One region of the Tumebacillus lipolyticus genome, then DNA from elsewhere that is predicted to be linked to it. Evidence: riboswitches for the same ligand, from Rfam matches in the RefSeq annotation. Region 1 holds a riboswitch; the other holds the start of a gene.

What was found. A riboswitch is a leader RNA that binds a small molecule or an ion and turns the genes downstream of it on or off. The one in region 1 is predicted to bind cobalamin.
Region 2: another riboswitch for cobalamin. It lies ahead of ACFSOY_RS06025 (S-layer homology domain-containing protein); the one in region 1 lies ahead of ACFSOY_RS08150 (ABC transporter substrate-binding protein).

What each region holds. Positions count from the first base shown of each region.
Region 1 is NZ_JBHUIO010000005.1:592,710-596,917, forward strand. It holds gene ACFSOY_RS08145 (FecCD family ABC transporter permease) at 1-627, opposite strand, end outside; gene ACFSOY_RS08150 (ABC transporter substrate-binding protein) at 624-1,628, opposite strand; cobalamin riboswitch at 1,795-1,990, opposite strand; gene ACFSOY_RS08155 (hypothetical protein) at 2,119-2,292, opposite strand; gene ACFSOY_RS08160 (undecaprenyl-diphosphatase) at 2,517-3,095, opposite strand; gene eutH (ethanolamine utilization protein EutH) at 3,371-4,208, opposite strand, start outside.
Region 2 is NZ_JBHUIO010000005.1:159,984-164,191, forward strand. It holds gene ACFSOY_RS06020 (DUF4430 domain-containing protein) at 1-905, opposite strand, end outside; gene ACFSOY_RS06025 (S-layer homology domain-containing protein) at 977-2,284, opposite strand; cobalamin riboswitch at 2,438-2,640, opposite strand; gene ACFSOY_RS06030 (hypothetical protein) at 2,676-3,044, opposite strand; gene fabL (enoyl-[acyl-carrier-protein] reductase FabL) at 3,141-3,899, opposite strand; gene ACFSOY_RS06040 (DNA alkylation repair protein) at 3,971-4,208, opposite strand, start outside.

The sequences.
Region 1 (4,208 bases):
CAGCTGTTCCCATTTGGCGCCCGCGAAGCTGCCCATCAGCCAAAACAGCGCGTTGCGGATGCCCGCTTCGTTTTTCGCCATGAACACGATCAGGCTGGTCAGCGCGGAGAACACGGCAGACACCGCGATGCCGGCGAGCAGCAGGCGCACCGGCGATAACCTGCCGCCGACCTGTGCCAGCAGGACGACGACCACCACCGCGACCAGCGCCCCGAGGAACGCCGATGCGGACAGCGCCCATTGACCCAAGAAGGAGAACGTCCCAAACAGGATCACCGAGGTGGCGCCGACCGATGCGCCAGAGGAGACGCCGAGGATGTACGGATCGGCCAGCGAATTGCGAACCAGCGCTTGGATGGCGACGCCGACCACCGACAGGCCCGCGCCGACCACCGCCGCAAGCATCACCCGCGGAAAGCGCACCTCCCAGACGATGTTCTCCTGCCCTCTGCTCCAGTCGACGACGAACGAGTCACCGAACAGCGGCAGGTGGGACAAGGCGATGCGCCACACCGTCTCCGGCCGGATCGGGACGGGGCCGAGCATGACCGCAACGGTGATCGACGCGATGAAAAGCCCTGTCAGGATGATCAGCAGCAGGTAGAACGAACGCCACCTTTTCATCATTGAAAGCGGTCCGGATAGAATCCTTTGGCCAGCGTTTCGACCGCACGCACGTTGCGAACGCCTTCAAACGCGTCTGACAGCGGCAAGATCACGAAGCGATCGTTTTTGATCGCCGACACATCTTGCAGCGCGGGGTGCTTTTTCAGCGAGGCGATCTTCTCCGCAGCGGACGGTTTGTCATACTCGTTGATCACGAAGACTTCCGGGTCGCGCTTGACCACCTCTTCCCAGCTCACCTCTGTCCAGCTCTTGTCCAGATCGTCAAACACGTTCTTGCCGCCCGCAAGCTCGATCAGATGGGTCTGCAGCGTTTTCGATGCCGTAAACATCGCCGTATCGCCCGCGTCATACACGGCCACGCGCAGCGGTTTTTTCACATCGCCCACTTTTTTCTGCGTGTCGGCGATCCCCTGTTTGAGCTTGTCGACAAGCTGTTCGGAGCGATCTTTGATGTCAAAGATCTTGCCGAGGTTCAAGATGTCCTCATACACGACATCCATCGTCGGGATCACGCCGGAGACTTCCGTGCCTCTGGCGACATACCCGTTGATGCCCTTTTCCCCAAGGCTTTTGACCGAGCCGAGCGCCTTGTCTGAAAACGCGCTCTTGCGCCCATAGACGAAGTCGGGGTTCGCACCGAGCAGCACTTCCAGCGAGGGATATTGATCGGCCAGCACGGGGATCTTCGCATACTTGGCCTCATATTCTGGCAAAATTTTATCGTCCATGTACGCCGTGCCCACCATCCGATCTTCCAGACCGAGCGCGAGCATGATCTCCGTGGTGTGCTGGTTGAGGCTGACGGCGCGCTTGGGCGCTTCGTTGATCGTGATCGTGTGACCGCCCGTCGAAAGCGTGACCTGCTGATAGTCCGCTTGGGCAGCCGGCGGGGTCGCACCGCCCTTCGTCTGCGAATCATTGCCGCATCCGACGAGCAAAAGCGGTAGCGCGAGCAGGCTCAAGGCGGCCCGCTTCCAGTTGGTGAGTTTTCTTGTCATCATCTCTTTCAACTCCTGACCTGAGTGATAGAATCCGATTCCCATACAGTAAAAAAGCACGTGACGCCAACCAAAAAGGTTGGGGTCACGTGCATAAGCAGGCAAACGATCGCAAAGAATTGATTCCTTGTCGTTCCATGTGAACACCTCTCCTTTTCATCGAAGGACTTCTGGTGTAGCAGATGAGGTAGGTCTCCTGGCTTCCGGATCATCGCGTTCTTTCGCCTTCCCCGATCGTTCGATCGAGTGGCATCATAGAAAGAAAACTCCTCGGTTACAGTGGCGTGACCGCTCGGGATTGGCACCCGATTCCCTGTTACCCTTCGCTGTTCGTCTGCGAAGGCACCTCATCGCCGTCCTATGTAATTGTTGGTTCGGTATTGCTTATTCGCGTTCCGAAAGGGAAATCCTTTTTTGGATTGATTCTAAACAAAAAGAAAAAGCATGCGATGATCGCACGCTTTTTTCTAAATTCGATCGTGAGGTGATGCCCTCACTGCTGTTCCGCATTTTTCAGTGCATGTTCCCAGCTGGGATAATAGTAAAGCGCACTTCGCATCAGCTCAGGATCGGTTTGTTTGACCTTCTTTTTGCTGGTCGGCTCCCCAGAGCTTGCCATCTGTTGGATACGAGCGATCACTTCATCAGCACCCATCGTCACTTCCATGATCTGCTACCTCCCATGCGCGTTTTACCTCTAGCCTGCCCATCTGGACTGCCGTTTATTCGCCAAAAGGGGGGAGGCAGCGACGTTCTTTCTCTCGCGATTTTCCAGCATACTGACAGCCTAGATGTCGCGTAGGAAATTGAGCGCTCTCGATTCAAAGTCTTGAACGGCAGCAGCCCAATTTCTGGCGAGGGCGGCCGAAACAAAAAAGTCATGACCGTTGGTCATGACTTTCTTGTTTGCGAACCACCAAATCGTGCCGTACCTTTTTCGTACAGGTAGAGAGTTCCTTTGAAGATCGGTTCCAGCTTATGCTGAATCCTGAGAATGATCAGGCTGGTCACCAAGCCGACGATCACCGATGCCAAGACATCCCCCGGGTAATGGTGGCCGACAAAAATACGGGAGAAGCCGGTCGCGATCGCGAGCAGCAAAAATGGGGTGCCGATCTTTTGATTGCGCAAGAAGATCGCCAAGGCGATGCAGAACGCTCCCGTCGTATGGTCGCTTGGAAATGACGCATCTGCTGCGTGCGGAATCAACAGATTGACACTGTGCGAAATAAAGGGGCGCGGTTCAAAATACACAAGGCTGATCAGGAAGTTCAGCAACAGGCCGACGCCCCCGGTGATACCTGCAAACAAGGCAATCCGCTTTCCCGCGGAAGAGGATGCAATCCAGAGCAAGGCCAAGCCGATCGCATATAAGAGCAGCGCTTTGTCACTGAAAAAGATCATCGTTTCATCGAGCCACTTGTAGTGGCCTGACCAGTTGTTGATCGTTTGAAAAAGGTCATAGTTCATCAGTATTTTCCCCCTCTACTACTAATGACACATCATTCGAAAGAAAAATGACACATCATTCTAAGGAAAGTTCGGTCCGAGAACGAAACAGCACGTGCCCATCGGGGCGCACGCCCAATTGTAACACGCGCTCTGAAACTTCAGTCCGTCCATTTTATCCCTCCGATCAATCGATTGTCCAGCCTTTTGTAAATAATTTGTAAACGCCCGATCGTTCTGCCGATTTCGAATCGCTTGCTGATTTGCAGCAAAACTGAAAAAAGAAAGAGCACAGGCTATGTGCTCTTCCCTCCCTCTTTTTCGCCTTCTTGTTCCCCTTCGCGCATGCCGCGCAAAAACCACATCGCGACCAGCAGCGCTGCGACGCCTCCACCCAGCTTCCCAGCGATCATCGGCACCAGCATCTCTGGACTGACGCCGGCGACAAAGGCAAACTGCCCGCCGAAGACGAACGCACCGCTGACCGCAAAGGAGATGTTTAAGATCTTGCCCCGGCGATCCATCGCGTGCAACATCGCAAACATCGGCAGACAGTTCGCCAGCGATGTGATCAGCCCTGCGGTCGACGTCTCCCCGATCCCCAGTCGTGAGCCGATCAGCAGCAGCGGCTTGCGGAACACAGTCGTCAGGAAATGAACCAGCGGAAAGGCTCCGGCGAGGATCACGGCGATCTGTCCGGCCAGCAGCAACCCCTCCGACAGCGGCTTCAGGCCATCGATCAGCTCGATGCCGAGCAGCGCGGACAAGATGGCGAGCACGAGACCGATCAGCGCGACGATCTCGATGATCCGCCCAAACACGAGGAAGCATGCGACCATCTTCGCAGGTCGCTTCCACAGTCCGAACACGATCAGGGCGGCGAACAGGGTGACGGGCACCAGGTTGAGCAACATCATCTTCCAGGCAAACCCAGCCACAACACCGCCGATCAGACAGCCGATCGGGATCGTGGATAGCCCGATCAAAATGCCGGTGGCGAGCGGCTCGCGGTCTTCGCGCCGCAAGATGCCGAGCGCCACCGGAATGGTAAACGACAGGGTTGCCCCCATCATCGTGCCCAACAGAACGCCAGAAAACTGTCCCGCATCCGGATGCTGCGCCAGCTCGACCGCG
Region 2 (4,208 bases), 430 kb from region 1:
TCCAGCTCCGACCAGAGGCCGAGCAGGATCACGTTGGTCGTGTTTTCGATCAAGGTCTGGTTGCGATACGACGCGGTGCTCACGCCCTGCGCGCCTTGTCCGCGCAAGGCGGATGCCAAGCGATCCGCATCATCAGCATGGCCGTCGCTGTAGTAGATGACAGTCCCCGGTCGCGCGCCTTCATATCCGCTCGTGAACGGATGCGGGTAAGAGGCGACGACCGCTGGCGTGTTCGATCCGCTGCCCGACCAGTCATGGTAATCCCACCAGACGCTGGCCGAGTTTTTCGCCGCATATGCGTCCGCCCCCACGCTTGAGACCACCCCGTTCACGTAGTAAAACCAGTCCCGTTTTTTCCGCGTGAAGATCGACTTATCGGTGTAGCCAGACTTGACTCCGTTGATGCTGTTGACGAAGCTGCCGCCGTACGCCGTCTCGATTTCGAGATGTTGGCGCATCACATCCATCACCGACTCGCCGCCGTAGTAGCTGACCGAGCGGTTAAACTCGGAAACGGCGCCAAAATTGTGGGTGACGAGCATCTGCAAGTTGCCCGCCGGCTGCTTTTTGCCAGGTGATGGCTGCTGCGGTGCGGTCGAACCACCGTTCGCCGGCTTGCTCGCATTCGAGCCTTTCGAAGCGTCAGGCTTGTCGCTCTTGGCCGGCGGGGTATTGTTGCCGGCAGCCGCCCCGGCTTGCTCGTTCGGTTTTGTATCTTCCGCCTGCTGCTGCTCTTGGTCTTTTTGTTCCGCTTCCTTTTCAGGCTGCTCTTGCTCGGGGAGCTGGACGACGACCTGCTCCGGCAAATTCCCTTCCTGCTGTTTGCTCGACTCGCTTTGGCTGCCACATCCGGTGATCATCAAGGCGAGCGCAAGAAAAAGTCCAAGCTGTGAGGTGAGCTTCATGGCGCACTTTCCTCCTGTTCAATGGTAAAAAGAGGGGGAGGCTCTTCACAGAGCCTCTCCCGTACAGCGTACTATTTATTCGTTCCGTTCATGACATTCACGATCGCAGTCGAAACTTCAGCTCGCGAAGCGGTCGCATGCGGGCGGAACGTTCCTTCCGCATCGCCGCTCATCAGGCCAAACTCGACGGCCGCTCTGACGAACGGACGCGCCCAGCTGCTGACATCTCCCCGATCCTGGAAGCTCAGCTCCTGCATGTTCGAGGTCGGTTCGATCCCGGCGAAGCGAACGAGCACGACGGCCAGCTCTTCGCGAGTCAGACCTGCGCTCGGACGGAAGGTGCCTTCCTTGTCCCCGCTCATGTACCCTTTGCGAACGACCGTCTCAATGAACGTCTGGTACGCGTTTTGGTTCACATCGCGGAAAGAAGCGGGGCCGCCCAAGTTCAGGTCACCGCTGGACAGCGCCAAAATCTTGGTCAGCTCGCCGCGGGTGACCGGACGCTTCGGTTGAAACTCTCCGTTGCCCGAGCCGATGACGATCCCCTTTTTCGCGAGCGCAAGGATCGATTCGTTCGCCCAGTCAACGCCTTGCAGGTCGGTGAAAGAGGCGTTCGGGTTGCCGACGAGCAGGTTGAGGCGACCGGTACGAATCAATTGCGGAACGCCCGTCTGCTGATCGACTTTGTCGATCTCCAGCTGGAGCAGTCCCGGCTGATCTGCCTTGAGCGTGGCGACACCGTCTGCGCCCGTCTGCCAAAGCGTCTCCGCTGTGCCCGCCTTCTGAACGGCCGCACCCTCTACGTCGACGGTGGTGACGGTCGGATTCCATTCCTCATCATAGGTGGTCTGCTCCGCCGTCACCTTGACGGTGAACGATTCGCCGACAGCAGGCGTGGTCGTCGAGAAGCTGACTTGCGGGAAGAGCGTCTGCGTGTAGTCATAATAGCCCCAGACCACCTCATCGCCATCGTGGATCTCCGATGCATCAGCAGAGATGTCCGGCGCTTTCCCGTTGACCCAGACCGACCAGCCGGCATTCGCGTTGAGATCTTTTTCTCCCAGCGTGCCGATCTTGGAGATGTAGGAGCCGAAGGAAACCGTCTTCGCCTCATAGGTGAGCTTCTGCTCGCTGAGCAGTTTCATCAGCGCGCCCATCGCGGTCGGCTTCTGCATCGTGATCGTTTCACCGACCGTGTTGGTGAACGAAGCGGAGCCGACGTTTAACACCTTCTCCTCATGCATGCCGTTTAATCCGGCCACCCGGACCTTGACGGTCGTCAGGCTATCATCTGCTGCCAGCACAGCTCCCGTCTGCGGAATGAGCAGGGAGGTCGCCAGCAGGACGCCAGCAGAAATCTTTGTGATGCGCTTAGCCATTAGTCATTCTCCTCTCAGGAATCATTTGGAAAACGGATCTCGTAAAAAAACTCCTGCCGCATGGTCAGGAGTTGAAGGCTCTTAGAATCAGGATCTTTTGATGACGCCAAGCTGCAAGATGACCTGGTTCCTGTACCTTCCCTCCGAAAGCACGTAGGACTGCGATTGGAAGAAGGTTTCCTGACTCACGGGTCTGCCGCCAGCTCACACCTTCTCATCCGAACGGACAATGGCATCTGTGAGCGCGTCACCGTATACAGTAGCGGGGGCTGCAGTGGATTTGCACCACTTTCCCTACTCTTCCAGTCTCAGTGGTAGTTTATCATTTCGCTTTGGCTTGGACAAGCAAAAAGACCAGCCGACAGCGGGCTGGTCTTTCCTGTGCTCGTCTCTACTGCTCTTCGAAGCGATCCTTCCGCATCTCCGGAACGGCGCCGAGCGGAAGAAATGCCGCCCGGGAGTTGATCAGCGAATGGTCGATCAGCGAGTTGTAGTTGTGCACCATGTCGAGCACCTTTTTAAAATCTGCTTCCGAGTTGAACTCGCCTTGCAGATGAGTGTCGAACAGCGAGGCGGCAAACTGTCTGTCCGCCTTCGCCTTGTTGACAGCAGCTTCCAGCTTCTCGGCCATGACGGTGTTGCCGAGCGCCCGCATGCCCTTCAGCTCAAGGCTGAAGGCGCCGACCGCAAAGTTGGCAGCTGCGACAGCCGCTTGGATCACCATAAATTCGTTCGAGCGAAAAATTGCTTCGTTAAGCATCTCTTGTTCACCTCAAGTTGGAGTGCAATCTTGCTCTCATCTTAGCGGAGCGGGAAACGGAGGTCAAATCCTCCCTGCGGCAAGCGCGTTTCCGCCCTAGTTGATCAGCGAGTATCCCCCGTCGATGATCAGCGTCTGCCCGACGATCATCTTCGCCTGTTCGGTGCAGAGGAAGTGCACCGCATCGGCGATGTCCTCCGGCGTGACCATGCGGCCAGCAGGCGTGCGGCTGATCGCGTCGTTGATCATCTCCTCGCGGTTCGGAAAGTGCGTCAGCGCGTCTGTGTCGACAGCCGCTCCCGACACCGCGTTGACGATGATGTTCTTATGAGCAAGCTCTGCTCCGAGATAGCGCGTGAGCGATTCGAGCGCCGCTTTCGAAGTGCCGACACAGGTGTAATTTTTCAAGGCGAAGCGACTGCCGAGCGAAGAGATCGAGACGATCGCACCGCCCCCACGCTGCTCCATCAGCGGAACGGCCCGCTGTGCGAGGAACAGCAGCGCCTTCGCGTTGATGTTCAGCGTCCAATCCCAGTGCTTCTCCTCCACTTCCATCGCCGGAAGCTGCACGCCAGACGCGGCGTTGGAGACCAGAATATCAAGCCCGCCCATCGTCTCCTTGATCTCTTCGAACAGCTGGTCGATCTTGTCGAGGTCGCCGACGTTCGCTTTGACGATGTGACATTTCCGCCCCATGATCTCGATCAGCTTTTGCGTCTCTTCCGCAGGTTTGCGGTTGCGGAAGAAGTTGATCACGATGTCTGCGCCTTCCGATGCGAGCTTGAGCGCGATCGATTTGCCGATGCCGCGAGATCCGCCGGTGATCAGCGCTGTTTTTCCTGTGAGTGTGGTCATGATGAGGTCCCCTCCATTAGTAGCTGGTAGTAGGAGTAAGTATAGCATAAGGTTGTTCGAGGTGGTAGCGATCAGTTGGCGGCCCGCTTTTTTTCGATCGTCCGCTTCGCTTTTGTCACGATGCGCTTCGTCGCTTTCGAATCAGTTGCTTCCAGCCATTCTTGACAAACTTGAAGCACCCAGCCCGGGTTCGATTTGCTCGCATCGTTCAACCAGTTTCCCACCGAATCTTGAACGTACTTGGAGCGATCCGCTTTGACACGATCGAGCAACTGCAAGGCCCGAGCCGGATTTTGCTTCAGCTCGTCG